DNA from 2 places in the Leifsonia sp. Y862 genome. Region 1 is predicted to be linked to the other one. Evidence: riboswitches for the same ligand, from Rfam matches in the RefSeq annotation. Region 1 holds a riboswitch; the other holds the start of a gene.
What was found. Region 1 has a riboswitch for glycine ahead of AC25Z0_RS16335 (L-serine ammonia-lyase). Riboswitches for the same ligand answer to the same signal wherever they lie in the genome.
Positions count from the first base shown of each region.

Region 2: another riboswitch for glycine. It lies ahead of gcvT (glycine cleavage system aminomethyltransferase GcvT); the one in region 1 lies ahead of AC25Z0_RS16335 (L-serine ammonia-lyase).

Region 1 is NZ_JBYHFR010000003.1:421,487-437,178, forward strand. Features, by position in the region: gene AC25Z0_RS16280 (L-fuconate dehydratase) at 1-367, shown strand, start outside; gene AC25Z0_RS16285 (aldo/keto reductase) at 369-1,325, shown strand; gene AC25Z0_RS16290 (amidohydrolase family protein) at 1,322-2,176, shown strand; gene AC25Z0_RS16295 (RbsD/FucU family protein) at 2,276-2,719, shown strand; gene AC25Z0_RS16300 (sugar ABC transporter ATP-binding protein) at 2,716-4,239, shown strand; gene AC25Z0_RS16305 (ABC transporter permease) at 4,236-5,234, shown strand; gene AC25Z0_RS16310 (substrate-binding domain-containing protein) at 5,368-6,342, shown strand; gene AC25Z0_RS16315 (AraC family transcriptional regulator) at 6,435-7,385, opposite strand; gene AC25Z0_RS16320 (SDR family oxidoreductase) at 7,532-8,269, shown strand; gene AC25Z0_RS16325 (FadR/GntR family transcriptional regulator) at 8,334-9,017, opposite strand; gene AC25Z0_RS16330 (MFS transporter) at 9,299-10,708, opposite strand; glycine riboswitch at 10,855-10,953, shown strand; gene AC25Z0_RS16335 (L-serine ammonia-lyase) at 11,159-12,556, shown strand; gene AC25Z0_RS16340 (winged helix-turn-helix transcriptional regulator) at 12,557-12,973, opposite strand; gene AC25Z0_RS16345 (aldo/keto reductase family oxidoreductase) at 13,102-13,974, shown strand; gene AC25Z0_RS16350 (InlB B-repeat-containing protein) at 14,035-15,692, opposite strand, start outside.
Region 2 is NZ_JBYHFR010000001.1:367,579-383,270, reverse strand. Features, by position in the region: gene AC25Z0_RS01795 (PH domain-containing protein) at 1-121, opposite strand, end outside; gene AC25Z0_RS01790 (dipeptide ABC transporter ATP-binding protein) at 233-1,978, opposite strand; gene AC25Z0_RS01785 (ABC transporter permease) at 1,975-2,961, opposite strand; gene AC25Z0_RS01780 (ABC transporter permease) at 2,951-3,880, opposite strand; gene AC25Z0_RS01775 (peptide ABC transporter substrate-binding protein) at 4,085-5,701, opposite strand; gene AC25Z0_RS01770 (thiol-disulfide oxidoreductase DCC family protein) at 5,970-6,377, shown strand; gene AC25Z0_RS01765 (CPBP family intramembrane glutamic endopeptidase) at 6,353-7,207, shown strand; gene gcvP (aminomethyl-transferring glycine dehydrogenase) at 7,560-10,490, opposite strand; gene gcvH (glycine cleavage system protein GcvH) at 10,561-10,938, opposite strand; gene gcvT (glycine cleavage system aminomethyltransferase GcvT) at 10,984-12,135, opposite strand; glycine riboswitch at 12,201-12,308, opposite strand; glycine riboswitch at 12,309-12,406, opposite strand; gene AC25Z0_RS01745 (hypothetical protein) at 12,589-13,464, opposite strand; gene AC25Z0_RS01740 (response regulator) at 13,609-14,250, opposite strand; gene AC25Z0_RS01735 (sensor histidine kinase) at 14,247-15,653, opposite strand.

The sequences.
Region 1 (15,692 bases):
GCAGTTTCTGCAGGCCGACGCGCTGCAGGTGCTGCAGATCGACGCCACGCGCGTCGGCGGGGTCAACGAGAACATCGCTATTCTGCTTCTGGCCGCCAAATTCGGCGTGCCGGTGTGCCCGCACGCCGGCGGCGTCGGCCTGTGCGAGGCCGTGCAGCACCTGTCCATGTTCGATTTCGTCGCCGTTTCTGGCAGCAGTGAGGGGCGCGTGATCGAGTTCGTCGACCACCTCCACGAGCACTTCGTGACCCCCGTCGTCATGCGGGGCGGCGCGTACCAGGCCCCGACCACACCGGGTGCAGGCACCGAAATGCTCGCAGCCAGCCGCGCAGAGTATGAGTTCTCCGCCCGTGCCAGAGTTGTCTGAGATGCCCGAGCTCACTTTTCCGCGCCTCGGCTACGGCGCCGCGAACCTCGGCAACATGTACCGCGAACTGACGGATGACGCGGCGAGCGACATCCTGCACGCCGCGTGGGATGCCGGTGTGCGCTACTTCGACACCGCTCCGCACTACGGCCTCGGGCTGTCTGAACGACGCCTCGGCGCGTTCCTGGCCACGAAGCCGCGTGACGAGTACCTCGTCTCCACCAAGGTCGGCCGCCTGCTGCGCCCGAACCCCGAGGGCGCAGGCACCCTCGACCTCGACAACAGCTTCGTGGTGCCCGCCGACGTGAAGCGGGTCTGGGATGCCTCGGCCGACGGCATCCGCCAGAGCGTCGGCGAGTCGCGGGAGCGCATGGGCCTCGACCGGTTCGACATCCTGTTTCTGCATGACCCGGAGCGCTACGACCTAGCCAAGGGCATCAACGAGGGCATCCCAGCGCTTGCCGCCCTGCGCGACGAAGGCGTCGTCGACGCGATCGGCGTTGGCTCGATGACAACGGATGCCCTGCTCGCGTCGGCCAACACCGGCCTGGTCGACCTGCTCATGGTGGCCGGCCGGTACACGCTCGCCGAGCAGCCGGCCCTCACCGACGTCGTTCCGGCCTGCGCGGCCAACGGGGTCGGCATCGTGAACGCCTCCGTCTTCAACTCCGGCCTGCTCGCCGCCGACAGCCCTGGCACGGATGCCCGCTACGAATACGGCAGCGTGCCTGCAGAGCTGCTCGCCCGCGTGCAGGCCATCGCCGCCGTGTGCCACGAGTTCGGCGTCTCGCTGCCGACGGCCGCACTGCAGTACTCCCTCAGGGACAGCGCGGTGCGCACCGTCGTGGTCGGCGGCAGCCGCCCTGAGCAGATCACGCAGAACGCCGAACGGATGCAGGAGAGCGTGCCCGCAGAGCTGTGGAGCGCACTGGCCGACAGAGGACTCATCCCAGCATGACAATCGACGCGCACCTGCACCTCTGGGATAGGGAGGTCAGCGACTATGCCTGGCTCACGCCAGAGCTGGGTGCGCTCTATGCCGATTTCACCCCGGTGCAGGCGAGGGCAGAGCTTGACGCGGCCGGGGTCGACGCGGCCATTCTCGTGCAGGCCGAAGATTCGCTGCGCGACACCGAATTCATGTTCTCGGTCGCTGCTGCCCACGACTGGGTGGCCGGAGTGGTCGGTTGGGTGCAGCTCGACGACCCTGCGGTAGCCGAGGCGGCGCTTGACCGCTGGCAGCAGCATCCGGAGTTCGTCGGTGTGCGTCACCTGGTGCACGACGACCCGCGCGATGACTTCCTCGCCATGCCGAGCGTGCGCACATCCCTTGGCCTGCTCGCCGAGCGCGATCTCGCTTTCGACGTGCCGGATGCCTGGCCGAGGCACCTGGGTGCCGCGCTCGATCTCGCCGACGCGCTGCCCGACCTCACCCTGGTGATCGACCACCTCGGCAAACCGCCGCGGGGCACGGCCGAGGTCGAAGAGTGGGAGCGGCAGCTCCGCGTGCTGGCGACCAGGCCGAACGTCGTGGCGAAGGTGTCGGGGCTCGGTACCGCGAACGCGGAGTTCAGCACAGACGCCGTCCGAGGCGTCTGGGGCATCGCGCTGGAGTCCTTTGGCCCGAGCCGACTGCTCTACGGTGGCGACTGGCCCATGACGGTGCCGGCCGGTGGCTACCTGCCAACCTGGCGCGTGCTGAGCGGGCTGATCGGCGAGCTCAGCCCCGCGGAACAGCAGCAGATCCTCACGCAGAACGCAATCGACACCTATCGACTCGCCCCAGCGGGACACCCCACAAAGATCTGATGTATAACCGTTATCAATCCCGGTGCCCCTGAGATTGACACACCGGAACAGCCATACCTAGTATGACCAAGACGCTTCACTCAAGGAAGAGAGATCCCATTGCTCGACGGTATACATCCGATCTTAACGGGGGAGCTGTTGCTCCACCTGGATGCCATGGGCCACTCAGACGCCGTCGTGGTCGCCGATGCTCATTTCCCGGCCCACCGCCTCGGCAGTCGCGTTGTCGATTTGCCGATGCTCAGCACGCCAGACGTGCTCGACGCGATCCGCACGGTCATCCCGCTCGACGATGCCCCTGGGCTCGATCTCATGACGAGCGCCGATGGGGAGGTGCTCCCTGTGCAGCACGAACTCATCGCTGCGGCCTCCGCCACTGAGGCCGACGTTCGATTCGTCGACAGGTTTAGGTACTACGAGGTGGCGGCATCCGCTTTCTTGATCGTGCGCACCGGGGAGACCCGGAAGTACGGAAACGCGCTGCTGCGCAAGGGCGTCGTCGGTCATGACTCGGTTCGCACCTCAGTGCGGAGCGACGGATGACCGGCCGCGCACCCCTCCTGGAGATCGTTGGCGCAAGCAAGAGCTTCCCCGGCGTGAAAGCCCTGCAAGACGTGCGGCTCGACCTGCGTCACGATGAGGTACTCGCCCTGGTCGGCGAGAACGGCGCCGGCAAGTCGACGCTCATGAAGCTGCTCTCCGGCATCTACACGCCTGACGAGGGCGAGTTCTTCCTGAACGGCCAGAAGCTCTCGATCGAGGGCCCGCGTCACGCCCAGGAACTCGGCATCAGCATCATCCACCAGGAATTCAACCTGGCCAACGACCTCACCGTCGCGCAGAACATCTTCATCGGGAGGGAGCCGCGCATCGGCGGGTTCTTCCTGAGCGAGCGCGACCTGAACGCCAAGGCCCAGGAACTCTTCGACCGGCTCGGGCTGGCGCTCGACCCGCGTCAACCCGTCGGTGAACTCACCGTGGCCAGGCAGCAGATGGTCGAGATCGCCAAGGCGCTGTCGTTCAACGCGAAGGTGCTCATCATGGACGAGCCCACCGCGGCGCTGAATGACGCCGAAGTCGAGACCCTGTTCGAGCTGATCCACCGCTTCAAGAGCCCGGACACCGGCGTCATCTACATCTCGCACCGCATGGACGAGCTGAGGGTCATCTCCGACCGCATCACGGTGCTGCGTGATGGCCAGTACATCGACACCGTCGACGCCCAGGCCACCCCCATGAGCGAGGTCATCTCGTTGATGGTCGGTCGCGAGATCACGGGAGAGGCGCGTCCGCAGTCAACGGATGCCGTTGGCGAGGTCGTTCTCTCGGTCACCGGCCTCAGCACCAAGCACCTGCTCAACGACGTGACCTTCGACCTGCGCCGCGGCGAGATCCTCGGTTTCGCCGGGCTCATGGGCGCCGGTCGCACCGAGGTCGCGCGGGCCATCGTCGGTGCAGACCCGAAGTCCGCGGGCACCATCGCATTGAGCGGCGCCACCGTGCAGATCGGCAACCCAGCCGTGGCAGCCAGCCTCGGCATCGGCTACCTCTCAGAGGACCGGAAGGCTTTGGGGGTGCTGCTCGATCGCGATGTGAAAGAGAACATCGTGCTGAGTTCGCTGCCGAAGTTCACGAGGGCATTCGGGTTCATGAAGGCGGCGGACATCCAGTCGACGGCATCCGACTATGTCTCAGCCCTGTCGATCAAGACACCGTCTACGGCGCAGCTGGTGAAGAACCTCTCTGGTGGCAACCAGCAGAAGGTCGTCATCGCGAAGTGGCTCGTCAAGGACTGCGATGTGCTGATCTTCGATGAACCAACCCGCGGCATCGACGTGGGTGCGAAAGATGAGATCTACGCCCTGCTGGAGTCGCTCGCCGCACAGGGGAAGGCGATCATCATGATCTCCTCCGAGCTGCCAGAGGTACTTCGCATGTCACACCGCATTGCGGTGATGTGCGAGGGACGCCTCACCACGATTCTGAACAATGCTGACGCGACCCAGGAAAACATCATGGACTACGCGACCCGAATGAGCTCCGAAGGAACGGTAAACGCATGACCTCGATCACGTCCGATGCAGCACGGATCTCACCGCCGCGAATTCTCGGCCAGCTCCGCGGCCAGCTGCAGCAGCTGTTGGCCTTCGCCAGCCTCATCATCATCGTCGCGTTCTTCGCCTTCGCGAGCCCGCACTTCTTCACCGCCTCGAACATCACCAGTATCCTGGTGGCCGCAACGGTCACCGGCATCCTGGCCCTCGGCACCACGTTCGTGATCATCACCGGCGGTATCGACCTCTCCATCGGCACGGGAATGATCCTCTGCGGCGTGATGGCCGGCGTCTTCCTCACCTACTGGGGCTGGCCGCTCTGGGCCGGTGTGCTTGGCGCCGTTGCCTTCGGCGCGCTGATCGGGTTCGTGAACGGCGTCAACGTCGCGATCCTCAAGATTCCGCCGTTCATTGCCACCCTGGCGATGATGCTGGTCGCCGCGGGCCTCGCCCTCGTCATCAGCGGCACGAAGCCGATCTACTTCAAGGAAACGCCCGACTTCCAGTCGATCATGAACCTGTCGATCATCCCCGGCATCCGTTTCCCGCTGGGCGTGGCTATCTTCATCCTGATGATCGTGATTGCCGCCGTGTTGTTGTCACGCACGATCTTCGGCCGTTATACGTACTCGATCGGCAGCAACGAGGCCGCGACCGCGCTGTCGGGCGTCAACGTGAACAAGTGGAAGATCGTCATCTACACGGTCTCCGGCGTGTTCGTGGGCGTTGCCGGTGTGCTGGCGGCATCCCGGCTCAGCTCTGCGCAGCCCACCGGTGGAATGGGCCTCGAGCTCGAGGCCATCGCGGCCGTCGTCATCGGCGGCACGTCGCTGGCCGGCGGCAAGGGCTCGATCGTCGGAACCGTCATCGGTGCCCTGATCATGGCCGTGCTCACCAATGGCCTCCGCATCATGTCGATCCCGCAGGAATGGCAGTCGGTGGCCGTCGGCTGCGTCATCCTGCTCGCGGTCTACCTCGACATGCTGCGTCGCAGGGGAAACTAACGCCCGCGCGTCATCCCGTTTTCGCCTGCGCGTCTCCGCGCTTCTACCCGCACCTCGCACCTCGCACCTCGCACCTCTTATATCAACGCACTTCCCACGCAATCTGAGTGATCGAACAAAGGAGTTTGTCCCGATGAACAAGAGACTAATCACAGCAATGGTCGGCATCACGGCCGTCGCCGCAGCGCTCACCGGCTGCTCGGCGGAAGCGTCCGGCGCCGCTGGCGGAGACGGCGACAAGCCGTACATCGCCATCGTGTCGAAGGGCTTCCAGCACCAGTTCTGGCAGGCCGTCAAGCAGGGCGCAGAGCAGGCCGCCGAAGAATTCGACGTCACCATCACGTTTGAGGGCCCCGACACCGAAGCGGATGTCGACCAGCAGATCCAGATGCTGCAGACTGCTCTCGACAAGCAGCCGGCCGCCATCGGATTCGCCGCCCTCGACAGCCAGGCCGCCGGCCCCCTGCTGCAGCAGGCCAAGGACTCCGGCATCCCCGTCGTTGCCTTCGACTCCGGTGTCGACAGTGACATCCCCGTGACCACGGCATCGACCGACAACAAGGCCGCAGCCGGCGAGGCCGCCAAGCAGATGGCCGACCTCATCGGCCACGAGGGCAAGGTTGCGCTCGTCGTCCACGACCAGACTTCGGTCACCGGTGTTGACCGCCGCGATGGCTTCGTCGAGTACATGGAGAAGAACGAGCCGAAGATCGAGATCGTCGACGTGCAGTACGGCGCCGGCGACCAGGCCAAGTCCGCTGACCTCGCGAAGGCGATCATCGCCGCAAACCCCGACCTCAAGGGCATCTACGGCTCGAACGAGGGCTCGGCCATCGGCGTCGTGCAGGCCGTCAAGGAACTCGACCTCTCCGGCAAGCTCACCATCGTCGGCTTCGACTCCGGCAAGGCCCAGATCGACGCGATCAACGACGGCCTGATGGCCGGCGCGATCACGCAGAACCCGGTCGGCATCGGCTACGAGACCGTCAAGGCTGCCGTTGCAGCAATCAACGGCGAGAAGGTCGCAAAGACGATCGACACCGGCTTCTACTGGTACGACAAGACGAACATCGACAGCGACAAGATCAAGGCTGTCATCTACGAGTAACGCCTGAGACTCGCTCGCTGAGGGGTCACCACGCACGACGAAGCGCCGAGGTCAACATGACCTCGGCGCTTCGTCGTGCCCCGCACAGGTGCTCAGTGCACGTGCTCGAAAGCCCGCCGCTGCTGGTCGGTGTGGGCCCGAGAGCGGTAGCTCGACGGGGACTCGCCAACGTGTCGCTTGAATGCGGTGCTGAAGGCACTCTCGGACGAGTAGCCCAGCTCGAGTGCGAGCGAACCGATTCGTGTATCCGCAGATCGCAGTTCTCGCTGGGCGAGGAGCATTCGCCAACTGATGAGGTACGACAGCGGCGGGGTGCCTGCGGCGTGACGGAACCGTTCTGCGAAGCTGGATCGAGACATGGATGCGGCACGGGCCAAATCCTCCAAGCTCCATCCCTTGGCCGGTTGCTCGTGGATCAGTGCCAGTGCGGGCCCAAGCCGCGTGTCGGAGAGCACCCTGAGCCATCCGGCCGGCATGTTCGAGTCGCTCATGAAGCCGCGAACCACATCGAGCACGAGTAGTTGGCCGTACTGGCGGATCGCGAAGTCAGAGCCAATGCGGTTGGCGGTCATCTCCTCGAACAGCCGTTGAATGTGTCCGCGAAGTTGAGGCCCGACGGCACTCGAACGACCGATGTGCAGGACAGGGGGCAAAGCCTGGAGTAGGAGCTCTCGGCCAGTTGGGTTCAAGTCCACCCGTCCGCCGATGAGGACATCCGCGCCGTCAGCGTTCGCCTCATCAGGCGAGATCACGGACCCCGCCGATGGCGGCTCAACGCGAACCGGTGTCTCGTCGCCGGTTCCACCCTCCAATGCCAGCCAGGATCGCCCGTTCAGAACCGCCACATCACCTGATGCCAGCTTGATGGGTTTGTCCAGGCCATCGGTGCTCAGCCAGGCATGCCCGTGGACGACGGCGATGAACTTGAGGTCATCGTTGATGCTGCTGTCCGTCTGCCAGCGCCCGCGTACTACCGAGCCGCCGGACACGACGCTTGTGACCTCGATGAGATCCAGGATTTCCGACAACCGATCTGTGGACATGCACTGGACTATAGAGCAAGAAAACAGGACTCCTCGTTATTCACAATCCACGCCCGTGTCATCAGGCTGGACACGGCCCGAAAAGACCGGCCTCCGACACAACCACTCACCGCCATGGCACGCGCCCCGGCACAGAAGGAATACCCATGAATGACACAATGATCGCCCTCGTCACCGGTGGCAACAAAGGCATTGGTCGCGAGATCGCCGCCAAGCTCGCCGAGCTCGGTCACACCGTAGTAATCGGCGCACGCAGCCTCGAACGGGGCGAAGCAACAGCTGCCGAGCTGCGCGCTGGCGGCGGCAACGTCACCGCGGTAGCTCTCGACGTCACAGATCCGACTTCGGCGGCAGCCGCAGCTGCCGAGGTCCAGGCTCAGTTCGGCCGCCTCGACGCGCTGATCAACAACGCTGGTGTCAGCCACATGCCCGGCGCCGACTTCGCTGGTCAATTGCCACGATCCGCTGACGTCGATCACGTCCGCTATGTGTTCGAGACGAACGTTTTCGGCGTCATCACCGTCACGAGTGCTTTCCTGCCGTTGCTCCGCCGTTCGTCCGCACCTCGCATCGTGAACGTCTCAAGCAGCGCGGGCTCGCTCGCATCGATCTCCGACTTCGCCAATACAGACCCGATCGGCCTTGGATACGTCGCCTCGAAGACTGCGCTGACCGCCGTCACCATGATGTACGCCCGCGACCTCGTCGGAGACCATATCCTCGTGAACGCGGTCTGCCCTGGCTTCGTTGCAACCGACCTGAACAATTTCCACGGCGTCCGCACTCCTGCGGAGGGCGCGGCATCAGCGGTGCGCATGGCGACGATCGCGGCAGACGGACCCACCGGAACCTTCACCGACGACTACGGCCCCGTGGCCTGGTAGCGGATCCGCAGAAGCGCCGAGGTCGACCTGACCTCGGCGATTCTGCGCGTTCGAAAGCTGCTCGCTATGACGATGCTGTGGCCGCGTCACGCAGCCACTGCTCGACGCCGGAGATGTGCACGGTCGTGAGCGCCTGGGCCAGCCCGGCATCCCCGCGTTCGAGAGCGTCGACTATGGCCTTGTGCTCGTCGAGGGTGCGTTCGACGGAGTGCTCCTGGGTGAGGCCGCGCCAGATGCGCGCGCGCACGGTGTTGCTCGACAGCGAATCGATGAGACTCGACAGGTACGAGTTGCCCGACGTCGCCACGATGGCGCCGTGGAACTCCAGGTCGTGTGCCACGAGGCCCTCGACGCTCGTCTTCTCGTTGACCGACTCAATCTGGGTGCGGAGGTCGCGCACGACATCCGCTGTTATGTGTGTGGCCGCGAGTGCGACGGCAGCCGGTTCCAGAATGCGGCGAACGGCAAACAGCTCCAGGATGGACGAGTCGTCATGCAGGTCGACCACGAATGACATGGCCTCAAGCAGCAGGCGAGGTTCGAGGCTGGTGACGTAGGTGCCGTCGCCGCGTCGCACGTCGAGCACCCGAATCACCTCGAGCGCCTTCACCGCTTCACGCAATGAGCTGCGGCTCAGCCCGAGCCCCTCGCTGAGTTCTTTCTCCGGGGGCAGCCGGTCGCCTGGCGAGAGTTCGCCGGAGAGAATCATGTCTTTGATCTTCAGGATCGCTTCGTCGGTGACCGCCATGCAAAGATCCTACCTTTGCGGGCGACCCCGCTGATTGAGGAGCCGCGCCCTCCCCGCTGATTGAGGAGCGAGCGCCAGCGAGTGTCTCGAAATCGAGCTACGCGCATCGAACGCAGCTATGCGGCAGCTGCAACACCCGCACAGCTGCGTTCGACCCGCGCTGCGACTGCGTGGGTGCGCCGACGGCCCACCAAGGGGTCTCGAGACGGCCTGGCGGCCTCCTCGACCGGCGGAGACTGTCCCGAAATCGAGCTACGCCAAGCGGATGCCGTGGGTTGCGGCTAGCGGATCTGCTCCTGCTTCGACTTGACCGGGATCAAGAGGGCGAGGCCCACGGCGATCACCAGGACGATGCCGAGGATGCCCCAGTACTGCGCGCCGCCGAACGTGACGAACAGGGCGAACGCCGTCGGCGCCAGGAAGGTGGCAGCCTTGCCCGTTGTGGCGTAGAGGCCGAAGACCTCGCCCTCCCGGCCGGAAGGGATGACACGGGCCAGGAACGAGCGGCTGGCGGACTGCGCGGGTCCGACGAAGAGGCAGAGTGCAAGACCGAAGGTCCAGAAGACAATCTGGCCTCCGTCGTGCAGGAGGAACACGGCAGATCCGCAGACGATCAAGCCGATCAGCGACGCGACGATGACGGGCTTCGGCCCGATCTTGTCGTCGAGCAACCCGATCGACACGGTGGCGACACCGGCGACCACGTTCGCGGCGATGGCGAAGATGATGACCTCACCGGCTGTGAACCCGAAGGTGCCAGCGGCCAGGATTCCCCCGAAGGAGAAGACGCCTACCAATCCGTCACGGAACACCGCGCTGGCAATGAGGAAGAAGACCGTCTGCCGACTGGTCTTCCAGAGCGCTGCAATGTCGCGGCCCAGCCGAGCATACGAGGCGAAGAATCCCACCTTGTCACGGGCAACCTTGGCCGGCGCGTGGTATTCCGGCACGGCGAGCAGCACTGGGAGGGCGAACAACCCGAACCAGACGGCCGCGATGAGCATCGAGACGCGTACCGCCATGCCGTTCTCGTTGGTGACGCCGAACAGGCCGACCTCAGGGTTGATGAAGCCGAAGTACACGATCAGCAGCAGCACGATGCCGCCGAAGTAGCCCATCGACCAACCGAATCCGCTCACCTTGCCGATGGAGCGCGGGGTGGAGACGTTCACGAGCATGGCGTTGTAGTTGACCGACGCGAACTCGAAGAAGACGGTACCGACGGCGAGCAGCAGCAGCCCCAGCCACAGGTAGGAGGGGGAGGGCTCGACGAAGAACATCAGCGCGGTGACGGCAACGACGACGTACGTGTTGATGGCCAGCCAGAACTTGCGACGCCCGGAAACATCGGAACGCTGCCCGGTGATGGGCGCGAGGAGCGCAACGATCAGGCCAGCGGCCGCGAGCGTCCAGCCGAGCTGGCTGGAGACGAACGCCTCTCCGCCGAAGGATTCGCCGGTGAGGTAGACCGTGAAGACGAACGTGGTGACGACCGCGTTGAAGGCCGCTCCGCCCCAGTCCCACAAGCTCCAGGAGAGCACTCTGCCCTTGCGCGCTTTCTGGGCGGCGACCGACTCGACCTGGGCGTTATCCACGCCGATCGTCGCGGCGGCTCCGTCTGGCCTGGTCAGGTGCGACGGCGGAAAGTTGCGGGGCGAATTCGTGGGCTCCGGCTTGGAGTGCTCGTTCATGAGTTCAGGCTACTGGCGAGCGGTGAACAATTGGGGAAGGTGACCCGAACGGGGACCCCTCCCGTGGCCCCGGCCTTACCGGCCTCACCGGCCGCAGTGGAGGGAACTCAGGTATGGTTTTGACAACCCACAATTTCACACGCCAGTCATCCGCTGCGGGAGAGTTCTGCCGGCAGTTTTCGGCAGGCGCCGTAGGAGCAAATCCTCCCCAGGAATCTCTCAGGCCCCTGTACCGCTGCGGTAGGCACCTCTGAAAAGTGGCCAGGCTTCCACCATCTGCCTGACCCACCGACGGTGCAAGCGTCAGCCCAGCCAGGGTCGGCGCGGAAACTCTCAGGTCCGATACAGAGCGGGGAGGACTCAACGATTGCCCGCGCCCTGCGCGGCCTGACCATCGGAGTTCCTCGTGACCCCATCCCGCTTCCGCTCCCTCTTCGTCTCGAGCAGCTCATGGCTGTAGGAGTTTTCGACCTCTTCTCCGTCGGAATCGGACCCTCGAGTTCGCACACCGTCGGGCCGATGCGGGCAGCCGCCGTGTTCGCCGCCGAGTTGGCCGAGCGCGGTCTCGCCGAGAGGGCAGTAGGACTTCGCGTTGACCTGTACGGTTCCCTGGCCGCAACCGGCCGTGGGCACGGCACCATGACGGCCGTGATGCTCGGCCTCGAAGGTCGCCATCCAGAGCTGATCCTGCCGGAAGAGGTCGAAGCCAGCCTGGTCAGGATCGCGGCCGACGGCGCGCTCGTGCTCGCCGGCATCCGCTCACTGCCGTATGCCGAAAGCGACATGGTGCTGCATCCGCTCACCGTGCTGGCTCGCCATACGAACGGCATGAAATTTGAGGTGACGGATGCCGCTGGCGCTGTTGTGCACGCGGCCACCTTCTTCTCCGTCGGTGGCGGGTTCATCGTGCGCGAGGGGGAGGAGCAGACCAAGGCCGAGCAACTGGCTGCGTCGAAGCAGGACCTCCCGCTGCCCTTCCGGACCGCGGCCGAGCTGCTCGCGCACTGCCGGGAGCAGGAGCTGAACTTCAGCGGTGTCATGCTGCAGAACGAACTCGCCAGCCGCACTGAGCCCGAGGTGACGGCCGGGCTGCTGCACATCCGCGACGTGATGGAGGAGTGTAAGAACTCCAGCATCGCGCGCACCGGAACGCTGCCAGGCGGGCTGAATGTGCGCCGCCGCGCGCCGGCCTGGTACCAGCGTCTGCTCGTCGAAGACCCGAACCGCGACCCGAAGTTCTGGCAGGAATGGGTGAACCTCGTGGCGCTCGCCGTGAATGAGGAGAACGCAACGGGCGGCAGGGTGGTCACCGCGCCCACCAACGGAGCAGCCGGCATCATTCCCGCGGTCATGTTCTATGCCACGCACTATGCGCCCGGCATGGATACCGCCAGCCAGGAGGTGAAGGACGCCGCCGTCGTGCGCTTCCTGCTCGCCGCCGGTGCCGTCGGAGTCCTTTATAAGGAGCAGGCGTCGATCTCAGGGGCGGAAGTCGGCTGCCAGGGCGAGGTGGGGTCTGCGTCGTCGATGGCCGCCGCCGGCCTGGCCGAGGTGCTCGGCGGCACGCCAGAGCAGGTGGAGAACGCGGCCGAGATTGCGATGGAGCACAACTTGGGCCTCACCTGCGATCCCATCGGAGGCCTCGTGCAGATCCCGTGCATCGAGCGCAACGCGATCGCGGCCGGGAAGGCCATCAACGCCGCGAAGATGGCGCTCTGGGGAGACGGAACGCACCGGGTGTCACTCGACGAGGTGATCGTGACCATGCGGGAGACCGGCAAGGACATGAGCTCGAAGTACAAGGAGACCGCGCTCGGCGGCCTCGCCGTCAACGTGGTGGAGTGCTAGCTAGCTGGCGTAGGACTCGCGGTTGGAAAGCACCTCATCCATGTGCGTCTCCGCCCACGATTTGAGTCCGCGGATCATCTGGTGCAACGACAGTCCAAGATCTGTCAGTTCGTAGGTGACCGTGACGGGAACCGTCGGTGTCGCGGTGCGGCTGACTAATCCGTCGCGCTCCAGCGACCGGAGCGTCTGGGTGAGCATCTTCGGGCTGACTCCGGCCAGCGTGCGGGACAACTCCGAATAGCGCATCGGCCCGGCCTCGCCGATGCAGTCGGGGCCGCTTCCGAGCGCGGTGAGTATCAGCGTGACCCATTTGTCGGAGATCCGGTCCAGCAGCTTCTGGCTCGGGCAGACGGCCAGGAAGGCGTCGTAGTTCGTCTTGTTCTGCGCCTTTTGTGCGGCGGCGGTCATGGTTGCCATCGATGGTTCCTTCCACCCGCGGGTAACTAACGCACCTGAAAGTGCCTACTTCCCGACGGGAAGTTACTTCCTCATACTGGGGCAAGGAGCCATTCGGCACCAGCCCCATTCCACGGAAAGGCAAAAACTTGACCACGCTTTCAACCACACTTCCCGGCGGCACCTGGTCTCTCGGCGACCTGACGGTCTCGCGTTTCGGATACGGCGCTATGCAGCTCGCCGGCCCCTGGGTCATGGGCCCGCCCGCTGACATCGATGGAGCACTCGCCGTGCTCCGTGAGGCCGTAGAACTCGGAATCACACACATCGACACGAGCGACGCCTACGGGCCGCGCATTACCAACCAGCTCATCCGCGAAGCGCTGCACCCGTACCCCGAATCCCTTCACATTGTGACCAAGGTCGGTGCGAACCGCGACGAGCAGGGCGGCTGGCCTGCGGCCCGTCGACCCGAAGACCTGCGCCGTGCTGTGCATGAGAACCTCGAAGCACTCGGCCTCGAAACGCTCGACCTCGTCAACCTCCGGCTCGGCAACGCTGAGGGGCCAGAGGCTGGTTCGATCGCCGAGTCGTTCGAAGCGCTCGTCGAGCTGCAGGAGGAGGGCCTGATCCGGCATCTCGGCGTGAGCAACGCGACGGCTGAGCAGGTGGCAGAGGCCATGGCGATCGGGCCGATCGTGTGCGTGCAGAACATGTACAACCTCGCCCACCGCCATGATGACGAGCTGATCGACATGCTCGCGGGCGAGGGCGTTGCCTACGTGCCCTTCTTCCCGCTCGGTGGCTTCAGCCCACTGCAGTCCGAAGCGCTCTCAGCCGTGGCGTCGCGATTGGGCACGACGCCGATGTCGGTCGCCCTGGCGTGGCTGCTGCAGCGGTCACCAAACATCCTGCTGATTCCCGGAACATCGTCGGTCACGCACCTGCGCGAGAACATCGCTGGCGCAGGGATTACGCTCTCGGCAGACGACGTCGCCGAGTTGGACACAATCGGCCGCTAGCCGATCGGACGGACGTCCGGGGCCTCGCCTTCGTGTGATGACGAGGCCCAAATGTGGCGCTTAGACCGCGCTGGCGCGGCGCCGGCGCACGAGGACTCCGGCGAGCCCTGCGATGAGGAGAATGAGCGCTCCGAGCCCTGCCGCACCGCCGTCGAAACCGGTGGATGCCAGTTTCGGGTCGACTGACGCCGGCGTGACCCTGGGTGTGACGGTCGGCGTTGGGGTGCTCGTGGGCGGCGTGACTACTGCGACGGCGGTCCACTGGGCGTAGAGGACAACGTCGCCGGTCACGGTGCCCGCGAAGTTCCACTTCGTGCCGCCGGTCGCGGCCGTGTACCAACCGTTGAGGGTGAACCCTGTGCGAGTCGGCGCGCCAGGCGCGGCGATCGTCGTGCCGTAGTCGGTGGTGACGGATGCGACGGCGCTGCCGCCCTGCGCGTCGAAGCTGATCACATGGCGGTCGAGGGTCCACGTGGCATACAGGGTGAGGTCGCGGGTCAGGACCGTCGTCGGCGTCATGGCGGTGGTGCGCGCGGCATCCGTTGACCAGCTGAACCCGTAGTGCAGGGGCGCGGCCAGCGTCGGAAGGGTGAGCTGGGCCGCGGCAAGCGTGCTGGCATATACGCGCAGCGGAGGGACGGCCGCTGGCGTAGCGCCGGAGCCGCCCGTGGTGTCGAAGGTGAGCTCAAAGCTGTTGGAGTCGATGTTGCCCGTCAAGCCGATGGAGCCGGTGTTGACGATCGCACCGGTATTGGTGATCGTCCCTGCCCCGCCGATCGCGCCATTGTTCACGATGGTGCCGGAGTTTTGCACGGTGGTGCCTGCCGGAATGCTCAGGGTGCTGCCGGGCGTGATTGTCAGGGTTCCGTTGTTCGAGAGCGAACCGAATGCAGCTGTGCTGTCGCCGCCGCCGATCAGGAACGAGCCGGGAGCGGATGACGCGGAGACCGTGACCTGCGCGCCGCTTCCGATGGTCAATGCGCCGCCGTCGGCAAGGTGTCCGCCACCGATGGCTGTGCCTTCCATGCCGCCGTTGGCCGTCACCACGCCGCCGGTGATGGCGGTGGTTCCGCCCGTGCCGGCCCAGCCGCCGCCGATTCCGGAGCCGTACGTGCCTGCCTGCGCTGTGATGGTGCCGCCGGTGATGGTGGTGGTTCCGCCGGTGGGTCCGCCGTTGCCACCGCCGATTCCCGCGCCCAGATCTCCGCCCGATGCGGTGATGGTGCCTCCGCTGATCGTGGTCGTTCCGCCGCTACCGCCGTAGCCGCCGCCGATTCCGGCCGCCGAGTCACCGCCCTGCGCCGTGACAGTTCCCCCGCTGATCGTGGTCGTTCCGCCGGCTCCGAGGAAGCCGCCGCCGATTCCGGCGCCGCCGGTGAGGCCAGAGGAGTCAGATGTTCCGCGGGTGGTGACGGTTCCCCCGTTGATGGTGATGGTTCCGCCGGCTACTCCGGCATCGCCACCAATCCCGGCGGCGAACTCGCCGCCGGTGGCGTCGAGCGAACCGCCGGTTCCGCTGTCGCCGATGACCAACTCTGTACCCGCGGGCACCCCGACCCCGGCCAGGTAAAGCGCGCCGGCTGCCGACAGCTCCTGCCCGTTCAGGTCGAGCGTCACCGGGTGTCCGGCGACCACTTTCAGGGCGGGGCCCGTTGACGGAACGTCAATGTCATCGCCGAGGGTCACCGTTCCACCCGCGGCGAATGCCGCGATCAGGC
Region 2 (15,692 bases), on a different contig from region 1:
AGTCGCCGAGCAGCACAGCGCAGACGACCGCGAGAACGTAGAACGAGAGCTGCGCCGTGGTCGACTTCAACACCACCGGCTTGTCAGCGGATGCCATTGCCTGTGAATCGTCGGATTCCATCGAAATTCCCCTGTCGAGAGCCGGCGTTGCTGCTGGCGTGACTGATATGGAAAACGGGCGGGAAGAGCATCAGCCCCTCCCACCCGTTTCCGCGTGGTACTGCGTCGGCTGCTATACGCCGAGCATGATGTTCGCACCCGGGATTGCGTCGAGCAATGCCCGCGTGTAGTCCTGCTGCGGGTTGTCGAAGACGTCGTCGACAGACGCCTTTTCGACGATCTTGCCCCGCTGCATCACGCACACCTGGTCGGCGATCACGCGGACGACGGCGAGGTCGTGTGTGATGAAGAGGTAGGTCAGCCCCAGCTCAGCCTGCAGGTCAGACAGCAACCGCAGAATCTGGGCCTGAACGAGCACATCGAGAGCCGACACGGCCTCGTCGAGGATCACGATCTCGGGCTTCAACGCCAGCGCACGAGCGATGGCAACGCGCTGGCGCTGGCCACCTGAGAGCTCGTTCGGGTAGCGCGTGGCGAGCGATGTCGGCAGCGATACCTGGTCGAGCAGCTCGTTCACACGGGCGCGACGTGATGCCCTGTCGCCGACCCTGTGCACGTTGAGCGGCTCTGCGATCGTGTTGCCGATGTTGCGCAGCGGGTCGAGGGAGCCGTACGGGTCCTGGAACACCGGCTGCATGGTGCGGCGCAGTGACAACAGCTGGCGACGGTTCAGCGTCGACGAGTCGACACCCCCGATCTTGACGTGGCCTGCGGTGATGCCCTCAAGCTGGAGCAACAGCTTCGCAACGGTGGACTTGCCGGAGCCCGACTCGCCTACCAGCGCCATCGTCGTGCCACGTTCGACAGAGAATGACACATCGTCGACGGCCCTGAAGTTACGGCTCTCGCCCTTCTCCCCGCGGATCTTGTATTCCTTGACGAGCGAAACAACCTCAATGGCGGTGTCGCGGGGAACGCTCAGTGCGAGCTTCTCAGCACGAACTTCCGCGTTCTCAATGAGGTCAACCGTCTCGACGACGCTGGGCGCCGTGTAGTTCAGCTTGGCCAGCGGCGTGTGCGTCGACTGGATGCGACGAGACGCAAGGCTCGGCGCCGCAGCGACCAGGCGCTGCGTATACGGGTGCTGCGGGTTCTGCAGGATTTCCTTCGACGGCCCCGACTCGACGACGCGACCCTTGTACATCACGACGAGCTTCTCAGCACGCTCTGCAGCGAGGCCGAGGTCGTGCGTGATGAACAGCACAGCGGTGCCGAGGTCGCGGGTCAACGTCGCCATGTGGTCGAGGATGACGCGCTGCACCGTGACGTCGAGAGCGGATGTCGGCTCATCGGCGATCAGCAGGCGCGGGTTCGACGACAGGCCCATACCGATGAGCACGCGCTGGCGCATTCCACCGGAGAACTGGTGGGGGAACTGGCGCATGCGCTTGTCGGCGTCGGACAGGCCGGCTTCCTTCAGCACCTCGATAGCGCGCTTCTTGACGTCCTTGCCCTTGGCGATACCGTTCGCACGGATTGCCTCCTCGACCTGGAAGCCGATGCTCCACACCGGGTTGAGGTTCGACATCGGGTCCTGGGGTACGAAACCGATCTGGCGGCCGCGGACCTCTTCCATCTCCTTTTCGGAGAGTTTCGTGAGGTCGCGTCCTTCGAACAGGATCTCGCCACCCGTGATCCGGCCGGAGCCGGGGAGCAGGTTGATGATGCCGTGCGCGGTCGTCGACTTGCCTGAGCCCGACTCTCCGACGATGGCGAGGGTGTCGCCAGGCATCATCGTGATGTTCACGCCGTTGACCGCTGGAACGAGGCCGTTCTGCGTCTGGAACCCAACCTGCAGGTTCTTGATCTCGAGCAGCGGCTGCTGCCCGTGTACTGCTGCGTCTGGCGTCTGGCTCATCGCAGTGCCCTCGCCTTCGGGTCAAGTGCGTCGCGAACAACCTCGCCGAGCGAGATGAAAGCGAAAACGGTAATGGACAGGGCGATCGACGGGTAGATCAGCGTCTGCGGCGCGGTGCGCAGGTCCTTCTGGGCCTGGCTGATGTCGTTACCCCACGACATGACGTCGCCACCGAGGCCAACACCGAGGAACGACAGGGTCGCCTCTGCCACGATCGCGGCGGCCAGCGAGATGGTCGTGATCACGATCACGGGAGCGATCGAGTTCGGCAGCACGTGCTTCAGGAGAATCTTGAACCGGGAGAGTCCGAGAGCGGTCGACGCCATGACGTAATCGGCATTCTTGACCCTCAGGATCTCGGCCCGCAACACTCGCGCTGTAGACGGCCACGCGAAGATACCGATGGCCAATGAAATCGACCACACGCTCCGGTACTGGGACAGCACCGACATGATGACGACGGCAGCGAGGATGTAGGGAATCGAGAAGAAGATGTCACCGATGCGTGAGAGCGTCGCGTCGACCCATCCACCGTAGAAACCGGCGAATGCTCCGAACACAATGCCAAGCACCGTGGTGAGAACGATCACGATGATGCCGACGGCCACGGAGGTGGACGTACCGTGGATGATCCGCGAGTAGACGTCACAGCCCTGCTTGTTGAAGCCGAGCGGGTGTCCGGCAGTCGGTGCCCCGTTGCTGTTGCTCAGGAAGCAGTTGTTGTTCGGCAGGGTCTGCGTGAACAGGCCAGGAAGTAGCGCAACCAGCACCACAAGCACAATCAAGGCTGCGGAGATCCAGAACATCGGACGGCCCCTGAGGTCGCGCCAGGCGTCGATCCAGAGGTTGCTGGGCTTCTCAGCGACCTTGACGGCGTCGATGCTGACGAGAGGAGTTTCCTCCAGCGGAGCAACGAAGTGGGTAGGCGAAGGAACGTAGATCGGCTTGTCGTCGATCGTTCCTTCCGTGAAGTTACTTGACATAGCGAATCCTTGGGTCGAGCAGACCATAGAGCAGGTCAACGACGAGGTTGACGACGAGGTAGATCAGGACCATGACGGTGACGAAGGAAACCACGGTCGGTCCTTCACCGCGGATGATCGCCTGATACAGCGTGTTTCCGACACCGGGCACGTTGAAGATGCCCTCTGTGACGGTGGCACCCACGAGCAGCACACCGAAGTCGGTGGCGAGGTACGTCACAACCGGGATCAGCGAGTTACGCAGGATGTGCACAGGGATGATCCGCTTGCGGCTGAGGCCCTTGCTGTACGCGGTACGCACGAAGTCCGCACCAGAGGTCTCGATGACAGACGCGCGGGTCAATCGAACGATCTGCGCGAAGCTGATGCTTGCAAGCACGAGGGCCGGCATGATCAGGTCCTGGATCGGCGCACCGCTGCCCACCGTGGTTCTGGCCCACCCGAGCCACACACCAAAGACGTACTGCGCAACGAAGGCAATGACGAAGATCGGGAGCGAGATCAGCACGAGGCTGACGGCGAGCGAGCTGCCATCGAAGAACTTGCCCTTGCGGATACCGGAGATGAGGCCGACCAGGATGCCGAAGACTGTCTCGAAGAACAGTGCGAGAACGGCAAGACGGATCGTGACGGGGAACGTGCGGGCGAGAATCTCGGTGACCGGCTCTCCGGAGAAGGAGATACCGAAGTCGCCGCGGAAGATTCCACCGATGTAGATGAAGTACTGCACGATGAACGGCTGGTCCAGGTGATACTGCGCGCGAAGCTGCTCGACAACTGCCGGGTTGGGCGTCTTGTCGCCGAACATCGCGAGGATCGGGTCACCCGGCATGGCAAAGACCATGAAGTAGATGAGGAAGGTCGTGCCAAAGAACACGGGTATTGCCTGCAGGACGCGGCGGAAAATGTATCCGGTCATGAGGCGGCTATGCCTGCGGAGTGGGGTAAGTGGGCATGCGAGAAATGAAACCTAACTGTTATCGGGTAACCAACACCCATACAGGTTACCTGCGCTAATGCAATGTTTTTTACATGAGCCCAGGCAGGCACTGAGGGGCGCCCCCTGACCGACGAACGGGGATGATGACTGTTGTCACCACCCCCGGTCGCAAATGAGCTGAAATTAGCCCTTGGTGATTTCGTTGTAGAGCGGAACGGAGTTCCAGCCGAACGTGACGTTGTCGACGTCTTCGCCGAAGCCGCCGGTTACGTTGGCGTACCACAGCGGGATCGCTGGGAGTTCCTTCAGGAGGATCTCCTGTGCTGCCTGGAAGTCCTTGTTCGCAGACTCGACGTCAGTTGCCGTCGAACCTGATGCAAGGAGGTCGTCGAAGTCAGCGTTCGAGTAGTCACCGTCGTTCGAGCCAGCGTCGGTCGCGTATAGCGGGCCGAGGAAGTTGAACAGACCCGGGTAGTCGGCCTGCCATCCAGTGCGGAAGGCGGTCTCGATGGTGCGGTTGGTGATGAGGGTACGTGCCTCAGCAAACGTCGGGTACGGAGCACCCGATGCGTCGATACCGAGAACGTTCTTCACGCTGTTGGTGACTGCGTCAACCCAGCCCTGGTGTCCACCATCTGCGTTGTACGCAATCTGGAAGGTACCGGTCCACGGGGAGATCTTGTCGGCCTTGGCCCACAGTTCCTTGGCCTTCTTCTCGTTGAACGCCAGAACATCGGCGCCCTTCAGGGAGTCTGACCAGCCGTCGATGACCGGTGACGTGAAGTCGGAGGCCGGCGTGCGGGTTCCTTCGAAGATCACGTCGGTGATCTCTTCACGGTTGATGGCCATGGAGATGGCCTGACGGCGCAGCTCGCCTTCTTCGCCACTGAAGTGTGCGAGGCGTGCCGGGATCGTGAACGACTGGAACACAGCAGCAGGCTGGTTCACTGCACGCTCGCCGAGGTCGCCCTCGAACGTTGCGTACTGGGCGTCGGGGATAGCGTCGAGAACGTCGAGGTTGCCACCGAGGAGGTCGGAGTATGCGGCATCCGTGCTGGCGTAGAAGACGATGTCGATTCCGCCGTTGGCTGCCTTGCGGCCGCCTTCGTACTCGTCGTTGACGACGAGGCTGATGCGCTCGTTGTGCTTCCAAGCGTCATCGGTGGCCAGCTTGTACGGGCCGTTGCCGACCGGTGACTCACCGAATGCAGCCATGTCATCGAATGCCGAAGCGGGCAGCGGCAGGAACGCCGAGTAGCCGAGACGCAGCGGGAAGTCAGCCAGTGCCGACGTGAGCTTCACGGTGAACGTGGTGTCGTCAACGACGTTCAGACCGGTGAGGGGGCTGTCCTCGTCGTAGCTGAAGCCTTCGATGTTCTCGAAGAAGTAGCTGGAGAGCTGCGCGTTGCTGAGCAGCGCGCCGTACTGCCATGCGTTGACAAAGCTCGCGGCGTCGACGGCTTCACCGTTGGTGAACGTCAGGTCGGGCTTGATCTTGACGGTGAAGTTGATGTTGTCTTCGGTCGTAATCGACTCTGCGACGTCGTTGTGGGCTGCGCCCTTTCCGTCGTAGTAGACCAGGCCAGCGAAGACGAGGTCGATGATCTTTCCGCCGCCAACTTCGTTGGTGTTGGTCGGGATCAACGGGTTCTGCGGCTCAGAGCCGTTCGCCGAGATGATTGACGTTGCGTTGCCTGTGGCACCCGATGAGGACGAGTCCCCATTGGCGCAGCCGGAGAGCGTGAGCGCTCCTACCGCAGCCAAAGCAATGGCTGTGATGCCAAGCTTCTTGATTTTCAATTTTCCTCCAGTGCAAAGGGTTGCGAGGCAGCACAGTACGAACCTGGCCGACGCGCTAGTTATCAATGAGACTAAAACTGCACGCCTGCATGCACCAAATTGAGCGAGGAAACGTTACATAGAAGTAACGCAAACGAGGCATTTTCGGCTTTTACACAAGAAAATTGCGCTCATTTGCGCGAAAGCGACGGTTTGGAGCGTCCTCGGTCAAAAATGTGATACGCAAGCCATCCCTGTGCACGTCCCCATCGCCTGTCATGATTGAGCCATGTCAGCCTTCACTCTGTCCTCTCGGCCTGCCCCGATTGGCGCCGTGCTCATCTTCGATGGCGATTGCGGATTCTGTACCACGGCCGTTGAGTGGATGAAACGATCGCTGCCCGTCATGCCGGAAGCGGTTCCGTTTCAGTGGGCTGATCTGGACTCTTATGGCCTCAGTCTTACCGACGCACAAGCGCGGGTGTGGCTGGTGAGTGCCAACAGGCAGTACTCAGGGGCCGGTGCCGTCGCGGCGATACTGCGGCAGCAACCGATTGGGGTCCTCCGTTTTCTGGGCTGGCTGGCGATCGCCCCGCTCTGGGCAAATCTGGCCGATGTGGCGTATGCACTCGTGGCAAAATATCGCTATCGCCTCCCCGGCGGCACTCCAGCATGTCGCATGCCGAGCGCATCGTGAGCGAGCCGGCGGCCGCCGCCGGAGGCACGGCAGGTACGGCGGGCACGGCAAGCACTCCCCCGCTGCCCCGTGTTGCTCGCATCCGGCTGTGGTGGGAAATCGCCATTGTGCTCGGACTGTCGCTCGGGGCATCCGCTGTCTATTCGATCGTGTCGATCATCGCCATGCTCACGAAGAAGGTTCCGCTTTCCAATCAGTCTGCGACGCTCAATGCCTCGCAGTCGACGAGGGAATGGCTCGACTTCACGTATCAATTCCTGGGGATCTTCTTCGCCCTGTTCCCCGTCGCCCTGGTGCTGTACCTGCTGTGGCGCCCTGCGCAGAGTTCGTTCACCCGGCTGGGGTTCGACTTCACCCGCTCTGGCCGGGATCTGGCATCCGGCGTCGGCCTGCTGCTCGTGATTGGAATCCCTGGCCTCGGGCTCTATCTGGCCGGGCGGGCACTCGGGTTCACCGTGGCCGTTGTGCCCTCTCCCCTTGATACGTTCTGGTGGACGATTCCGGTTCTGATCTTCTCTGCGCTGCGTTCTGCACTGAGCGAGGAAATCATCGTGGTTGGCTACCTCTTCACCCGGTTGGCCGAGCTTGGCTGGTCACGGTGGAGCATCATCATCAGTTCGGCGTTGCTGCGCGGGAGCTATCACCTGTACCAGGGCATCGGACCGTTCTTCGGCAACGTGGCCATGGGAGTGGTGTTCGGTTGGTGCTACGCCCGCTGGGGCAGAGTGATGCCGCTGGTGATCGCGCACTGGATCCTGGACATCGTCTCGTTCGTGGGCTACCCGCTGGCATTGGCGTGGTGGCCGGACCTCCTGGCGCCAGCTAGCTAGCATTCGCCGAGTAGCGCCTTCCGTTGGTCGAGGAGGCCGTTCACGGCCGTTTCGAGACCCACGCGGGCCAGCTGCGTCGAGCTGCGCGGTCCAGGCGCAGCTGCGCGGTCCAGGCGCAGCTGCGCGGTAACTGCAGTGTGCGCATTGCTGCGTTCGATGAGCGCGACGCGTTGTGGGCTGGGCCTTGGGTCCGATTCGTAGATCGGCTCGCCGGATTTCGAGACGCGGCCGACTTCGTCGGGCGCTCCTCAATCACCGGGAAACGCGAAAGCGCACAATGTGTCGTTCAGCGAAGAGCTGAAGCGACCAATTGTGCGCTTTCGCGGCAGGGCTGCGTGGTGCGGGTGCGAGGTTACTCGAACGCCTCCGGCGGCGGGCAGGCGCACACCAGGTTGCGGTCACCGTATGCCTGGTCGATGCGACGCACCGGCGGCCAGTACTTGTTGCGGATCAGCGCACGCACCGGGTAGACGGCGGTCTCGCGGTCGTAGGCGTGTGCCCACTCCCCCTCGATCACTGACCGCGCGGTGTGCGGAGCGTTCCGCAACGGGTTGTCGTCGGCGGGCCAGGTGCCGGCGGCGACGGCATCCGCTTCACCCTTGATGGCGATCATCGCGTCGATGAAACGGTCGATCTCGCCGAGGTCTTCGCTCTCTGTGGGCTCGACCATCAGGGTACCGGCGACCGGGAAGCTCATGGTCGGCGAGTGGAAACCGTAGTCGATGAGGCGCTTGGCCACATCGTCAACGGTGACGCCGGTTGCCTCGGTGAGCGGGCGCAGATCGAGGATGCACTCGTGAGCGACGAGCCCGTTGTCGCCCGCGTAGAGCACGGGGAAGTGTGCGGACAAACGCGTTGCCACGTAGTTGGCAGCCAGCACAGCGGATGCCGTCGCCTGCTTGAGTCCGTCGGCTCCCATCATGCGCACGTAGGCCCACGAGATCGGCAGGATGCTCGGGCTGCCGTATGGCGCGGCCGACACCGGACCACCCGCGTGTTCGACGGTGCTCGCGGTCTGGTCTGCGCCCAGCAGGTAGTGCTCGCTCGACTGCGCGAGCGGGTGGCCGGGCAGGAAGGGAGCGAGGTGCGCCTTCGCTGCGACCGGGCCGACGCCTGGGCCGCCACCGCCGTGCGGGATGCAGAACGTCTTGTGCAGGTTGAGGTGCGACACGTCGCCGCCGAAGTCGCCGAAGCGGGCGAATCCGAGCAGCGCGTTGAGGTTTGCGCCGTCAACGTAGACCTGGCCACCGGCATCGTGCACGGCCTGCGTAATGGCAGGCACCTCGTGCTCGTACACGCCGTGGGTCGAGGGGTAGGTGATCATGAGCGCTGCGAGGTTCTCTGCGTGCTCTGCGATCTTGGCCTTGAGGTCGTCGAGGTCGACGTTGCCGAGGTCATCGCAGGCGACAACGACGACGCGCATGCCGGCGAGCACAGCTGAGGCCGCGTTCGTGCCGTGCGCGCTCGACGGGATCAGGCACACCGTGCGGTGCGTGTTGCCCTGCGACAGGTGGTAGCCGCGGATGGCGAGGAGCCCGGCGAGTTCGCCCTGGCTGCCGGCGTTCGGCTGCAGCGAGACGGATGCGTAGCCCGTGACATCCGTCAGCCAGGTTTCGAGCTGGCTGACCAGTTCGAGGTAGCCGGCCACGTCGTCCTTGGGCGCGAACGGGTGGATGCCGCCGAACTCAGGCCAGGTGACGGCTTCCATCTCGGTGGCAGCGTTCAGCTTCATGGTGCAGGAGCCCAGCGGGATCATGCCGCGGTCGAGTGCGTAGTCGTAGTCGGCGAGGCGCTTGAGGTAGCGCATCATGCTGGTCTCTGAGCGGTGCGTGTTGAACACGGCGTGCGTGAGGTACTCGCTGGTGCGCGCCAGGCTCGTGGGAATGCTGGTCGCTGCGCTCGTGGCTGCCGCGCCCTCGAGGGCGTCGAAGTCAACGGCGCCGAAGGCGTTGCGCCCGCCGAATGCGCCGATGACGCGGGTGAGGTCTGAGCGCGTCGTCGTCTCGTCCACCGAGATGCCGACGGTGTCGCCGTCGACGAGGTAGAGGTTGACGCCGTCGACCGCTGCGCGGGAGACGATCTCTGCCGCGCGACCGGGAACAGACACGCGAACCGTGTCGAAGTAGGTGTCACTCTCGACGCTCACACCGGATGCGCTGAGTGCGGCCACGAGTTCGCTCGCGCTCTCGTGCACCTGGGTTGCGATCGCCTTCAGGCCAGCCGGCCCGTGGTAGACCGCGTACATGCCGGCCATCACGGCGAGCAGCACCTGGGCTGTACAGATGTTCGAGGTGGCCTTGTCGCGGCGGATGTGCTGCTCGCGCACCTGCAGGGACAGTCGGTATGCCGGGTGGCCTGCGGCGTCGACGCTCACGCCGACGAGGCGGCCTGGCAGCTGACGCTCCAGTCCCTTGCGCACGGCCATGTAGCCGGCGTGCGGGCCACCGAAGCCCATGGGAACGCCGAAGCGCTGGCTGGTGCCGACCGCGACATCCGCTCCGAGGTCGCCAGGTGAGGCGATGAGGGTGAGCGCGAGCAGGTCGGCCGCGACGACAGCGAGGCCGCCCTGTGCCTGGGTCGCCGCGATGAGTGCCTGCGGGTTCCAGACACGACCGGATGCGCCCGGGTACTGCACGAAGATGCCGAAGTGGTCGCCGAGAGCGGCTTCGACTGACTCACCCAGCGCGGCGAGATCGAGCTCGACGAGCTCGATGCCGACGGCCGCTGCGCGGTTGACGAGCAGCGCCTTGGTCTGCGGCAGTGCGTCTGCGTCGACGATGAACCGCGGCGACGTGAGCTTGGACGCTCGACGGGCCAGCATCATGCCCTCAACGACGGCGGTGCCCTCGTCGAGCATCGAGGCGTTGGCGGTGGCGAGGCCAGTGAGGTCGGTGACCATGGTCTGGAAGTTGATCAGTGCCTCGAGGCGGCCCTGCGAGATCTCGGGCTGGTACGGCGTGTATGCCGTGTACCAGCTCGGGTTCTCGAGCACGTTGCGCTTGATCACAGCTGGCGTGATCGTGTCGTAGTAGCCGAGTCCGATCATGCTGCGCTTCACCGTGTTGCGGTTTGCCAGCTCCCGCAGCTCGGTGATGGCCTCACGCTCAGTCGCGGCGGGCGGCAGCGTGCTGTCGCCGTCGACGCGGAACTGGTCAACGTGGATCGACGCCGGAATAGCTGCTTCGACCAGCGCATCGACAGAGTCATAGCCGAGTGAGGCGAGCATGTGTGATTGGGCTGCGGCATCCGTACCGATGTGACGCCCTGCAAAAGCCTGAGACATGTGTGTACTAAACCTGCGCGTTCCTGGTGTGTAGAACTGGTTTGGGGAGGGGTGCTGGTGGCTGAGTGCGCTACTCGCCGACGATGGCGGAGTACTCGTCGAAGCTCAGCAGCGTGGGCAGCTCGGTGAAGCTGACCTTGATGAGCCAGCCTTCGCCGAACGGGTCGCTGTTGACGAGCTCAGGGCTGGCCACGACCGCGTCGTTGATCTCGACGACGGTGCCGTTGACCGGTGCGAAGAGTTCGCCGACCGACTTCGTCGATTCGATCTCGCCGACGACCGTGCCGTTGGCGACGCTGGATCCGACGGCGGGCAGCTCGACGAAGACGACGTCTCCGAGCTTGTCAGCGGCGTACGCGGTGATTCCAACGGTCGCGGTCTTCGCCTCTGCATCAATGCGGAGCCACTCGTGCTCTGCGGTGTACTGGAGTGCTGTCGTGTCAGTCATGGTGTCCTCTGAGGTAGTGGGGTGTGCTGGCGGGGAGTGAGCGAGTTACTTCTGGCGCTTGTAGAACGGGAGCTTTGTGACGGATGCCGGGATGCGCGTTCCGCGCACGTCGACGAACAGCTCGGTGCCGACGTCGGCCAGGTCAGGGCTGACGTAGGCCATCATGACCGGGTGTCCGAGGGTCGGTGAGAGGGCGCCGCTGGTGACGATGCCCACCGGCTCAGCGGATGCCGCTGCGTCTGCCGCTGCGAACACCGGGTAGTCGGCGCGGCCGGCGCGCTTGCCCTCTGAGACCAGGCCGACCAGCACGCGGGCGTCCGCTGCCGGACCGGCTTCGCTGGCGGCACGCCCGACGAAGTCGTTCTCCTTGGCCAGGGCGACGACGCGGCCGAGTCCTGCCTGGGCGGGGAAGGTGTCCAGGCCGAGTTCGTGGCCGTACAGCGGCATTCCGGCTTCCAGGCGCAGGGTGTCGCGGCTGGCAAGTCCTGCTGGGACCAGGTTGTGATCTGCGCCGGCGACGACGATGGCGTCCCAGAGGGCGCGGGCGGCATCCGCTTGGATGTAGAGCTCAAAGCCGTCTTCGCCGGTGTAGCCGGTGCGGGCGACCAGGAGTGGGAGGCCGGCGAAGGTGGCATCCGTTGACCAGTAGTACTTGAGTTCGTCGAGCGGGATGCCGAGATCGGCGATGCCTGCCGTTGCCTCGAGGATGGCGCGGGCGGCGGGACCCTGCACGGCGATGAGGGCGATGTCGTCGCTCTGGTCGGTGACGGTCACGTCGAAGCCGTCTGCACGGGCGCTGAGCGCTTCAGCGGCGGGGAAACGGTTACCGGCGTTGGCGACGACGAGGAAGGTGGTGTCGCCGAGGCGGTAGACGACGAGGTCGTCGATGATGCCGCCGGCCTCGTTCAGGAGCAGGCTGTACTTCGCCTGGCCGTACACGGTGGCCGAGATCTTTCCGGCGAGCGCGTAGTCGAGGAAGGCTGGGGCGTCGGGGCCGTCGACCAGGATCTCTGCCATGTGCGACAGGTCGAACAGGCCGGCATTGCTGCGCACGGCGTGGTGCTCTGCGAGGTCGCTGGTGTAGCGCACCGGCATCTGCCAGCCGGCGAAGTCAGTGAAGCTGGCGCCGGCGGCGACGTGAGCGTCGTGCAGGGGCGAGAGCCGCTCGTCGGTCTGGTTTTCTGATGCAGAGGTCATGAGTTCTCCGGTCGTCACCAGCCGCGAGGATGGCGAGAGTCGCGGGTTCGATTGAACCCGGTGGGAACTCCCCCTCTGTCGTCAGGCCTGAGAGCTTCGCCACACCCATTGCTGGGGCGTGACTTTCACCGTGGGCGAGTCGCGTTGGTGCCGCAACTACTTTTCAGAGTGGCCAATTCGATGCGGTACGCGTACCTGAGAGATTGTCGGGGAGGATTGCTCCTTCGGTGTTCGCTCGTCTTGCGACGTCGAATTCTCCCGCATCGACCATGATGGCCAGTTGTTCAGTTATGGGTGCAACCGGTTCTCTGAGTGCGCGAAAACCCTGTGCGATCACAGCCTAGCGGCTCGGCAGCCCGCGACCCGAAACTCGTCGTGTATGCAGACCTGTCACCCAGAATCGCCGACCTGTGTGACAGGTCGGCGATTCTCGCTGTGGCCGGATACTGCGGGTCAGCGTCCGATCGGCGTGGGGTCGACCGGGTTCGGTGGCACCTCGACCGAACCACGGATCTGATTCTGCGCCTGGCACTGGCTGGTGCAGTTCGTTGCACCCTGTGAGAGCTCGATCGCGTCCTCACCGAGCACGCCGCCCAGCCGACCACCGGGCTGCACGACCCACTTGGTGACGGTGCCGGTCTGCAACGTTTTCGTCGCCACCTGCGGGCTGTCCTTGCCGAGCAGCATCTGATGGGCGTTCGCCGGGTCTTGCGCCGTGGTCACTGCGTCGACGCCAGAGCCGAAGTTGATCTTCCCTGTAAAGCTGTTCACGAAGTAGAACAGGCCGGCGCCGAGGGTGTGGGTGAACTCGACCGGTCCGGCGAATTCGGTCTCCATCTGGAAGATGCCGCCCTGCGCACCGTCCTTCGCCTGGATCTTGAACTTGCCCTGCGAGGTGGTGAACTTCACCGTGAGCGTGTCGTCCTTGATCTCGAGCTCGGCGATCCTCGCGCCGGAGAGCTGTGCGGGAGTCAACGTCGGCACCTTCGACGCGAAGATCACGGTGGGCGCGGTGACCATGCGCTGCGCGTCAGGGGCACCGGTGAGCGTGTAGTTGTAGACGCCCAACGTCGACGGATTGATATCAAAGCCCACGTGGCGGCCGCGCACAGCAATCGTGCCGCTGGCCACGAGGTCTTTGAGGTCGACCGACTTCCCCACGGCGGGGTTGTATGACTGGCCGTTGACAGTCACGCCGAAGTCACCGCCCGTTGAGGTTTTACCTGAGGCGGATGCCGGAGCGGCGATGGCGAGCGAGCCAGTGATCGCGACGGCGGCGATGAGAATGCTCGCCCGTCCGATGCTGATTAGTGAACGCGTGCGGGACATAACGAGGTCCTCCTGGGTGGGCTGCGCGGGGACGAGCTGAGGTGAGCAGCTCTGGACGGGCACCCGGTGAGTGCCCACCTCCACTCTCAGCGACGCCTGGATCGCCGGCAATCAGACCATGGGACTAGTACCATCGCACGCTGGCTAGGCGGTGTCTCCCGCCGAGCGCTTATCGGGCAGGTTGTCCCTCGCCCACATCGCCGCGCTCGTGCGGTCACCTACCCCGATGCGGCGGAACAGGTGACCGACGTGCACCTTGACCGTGCGCTCTGCGATTCCGAGCTCCACGCCGATCTGCTTGTTCGACAGCCCGCGGGTGATCAGCCGGAGCACTTGCTCTTCCCGTGTGCTCACGATCTCTCGTTGGGTCTGCGCCGGAGCGGGCAGCAACGCCAGGGCCGCTCGCGGGTCGAACGGAGCCTCCCCCCGAGCAGCTGAGCGGATGGCGGCCAACAGCATGGCGGGCTCTCCGTCTTTCAGCTGGTAACCGATGGCGCCGGCACGCAGGGCGTCTTCGACGTGATCACGGTCCTGGAAGCTGGTGAGAATCACGACCCGCGTTCCCGGCCGTGCAGCGAGGAGTCTGCGGGTTGCCTCGACTCCGTCCATGAGCGGCATTGAGAGATCCATCAGCACCACGTCTGGATGGTGTTCAACGGCCAGCTCCACCGCCTGCGCGCCGCCAGAGGCCTCCGCGACCACGCTCAAGTCCGTGGTCGCGCCGATGAGAACGCCGAGCCCCGCCCGAACCAGCGGGTGGTCGTCGACAATCAGCACTGACGTCATGTCGATGCCACCGTCAGTCGCCACGTCGTGCCGTGACCCGGTGCGGTGCGGAGCTCCAGCCGGCCACCGGCATCCGCTACCGCGTCGGCGAGCACTCGCAATCCAAAATGACCGTCCTCTGGGCGTGCGAGCTTCGCCGCGGCGTCGAAACCCGTGCCATCATCCTCGATGACCAGCGCAACGCCGTCGCCGCCTGAGCGGGTGAGGCGCAGGAAGACCCGCGTTGCCGCGGAGTGCTTCGCGGCGTTGCGGAGGCACTCCTGTGCGACCCGGAAGATGAGTCGCTCGTGCTCGGTACCCAGCGGCTTTCCGCTGTCGAGGTAATCATCGAGGTCGACAACCACAACGATGCCCCTGGCACGGATGCTCGCGGCGAGATCATCGAGAGCCGCCGGAAGGCCATCGGCGGCGAGGCTCGGCGGGTAAATGTCCACGAGTAGCGACCGGAGGCCGCCGATACTACCGCGCACGGTGGACTCCGCGAGGTGCAGGTCGGACGACAGCGCGGAGTCGCCCAGCTGTGACGCTCGCAGGGCCGAGCCGGCGATCGAATATGAGGTGGCGGCAAGTTCCTGAACGACACCGTCGTGCAGAGCGCCGGCGATGCGACGGCATTCGTCCCCTGATGCGTCGAGTGCGTGCTGAAGGAGTGCCTCGCGGTGCGCCTGTGAGGCGCGGAGAACCCTCAGCAGCCGCACCAGCACAGGAATCAGTAGTGCGAGAAGCAGCAGGATGCTCGCGGTCACGACCGCGAAGTTCCGCCAGAGATCCCAGCCACGCGCGGTGACCGTGTCGTACCGAAAGTAGACCTCGAACAGCAGGGCTTCACCTGATGGCGTCTCGACCGCGCGGTAGACCTCAAGCAACTTGCCGGAGTCGGCCTCGTAGCGGTTCTCTGGGGCCTGCACGTCGGAGACCTCCGCATCCGTTCTGCTGGATTCAAGTGCCTCACGGTCTTCATCCCCGAGTGTGAAGGTTGATCCGATGAGCCGAGGCTCGTCGGAGTACAGCACGCGACCTGTCGCATCCCACAGCTTGACCCGCACGACCGACTCGCTGAGATCGGAGTCACTGAAAACAGAGTTCCTGATAGCGGTGTCGAGTGCGGCAATGGCCGCTGGATCACCGGTGAGCAGTCCGTCGGTCAGGACCGGCTGGACTATTCCATCTGCCAGCACAGTGGTTGTGCGTGAGGCTTCGCGGACGGCTTCGTCCTCTGCGAGGCGGCTCGCAGCGAACACCGCCGCAACAGCGACAGCGATGATCACGAGGGCGGAGATGATGCCCACCTCGACGAAGACCCGCCACGGAGGCCCTGGCCGGGCGCCGTGGGCCGTGCGCGCCTCGGTCAACACCACCCAATCGGGCCTGGCGCCCACTTCCGTCACACCGACATCGTTCACATCGCTCCCCTCGCGATTGGAGAGCCTAGCGCTGCGGAC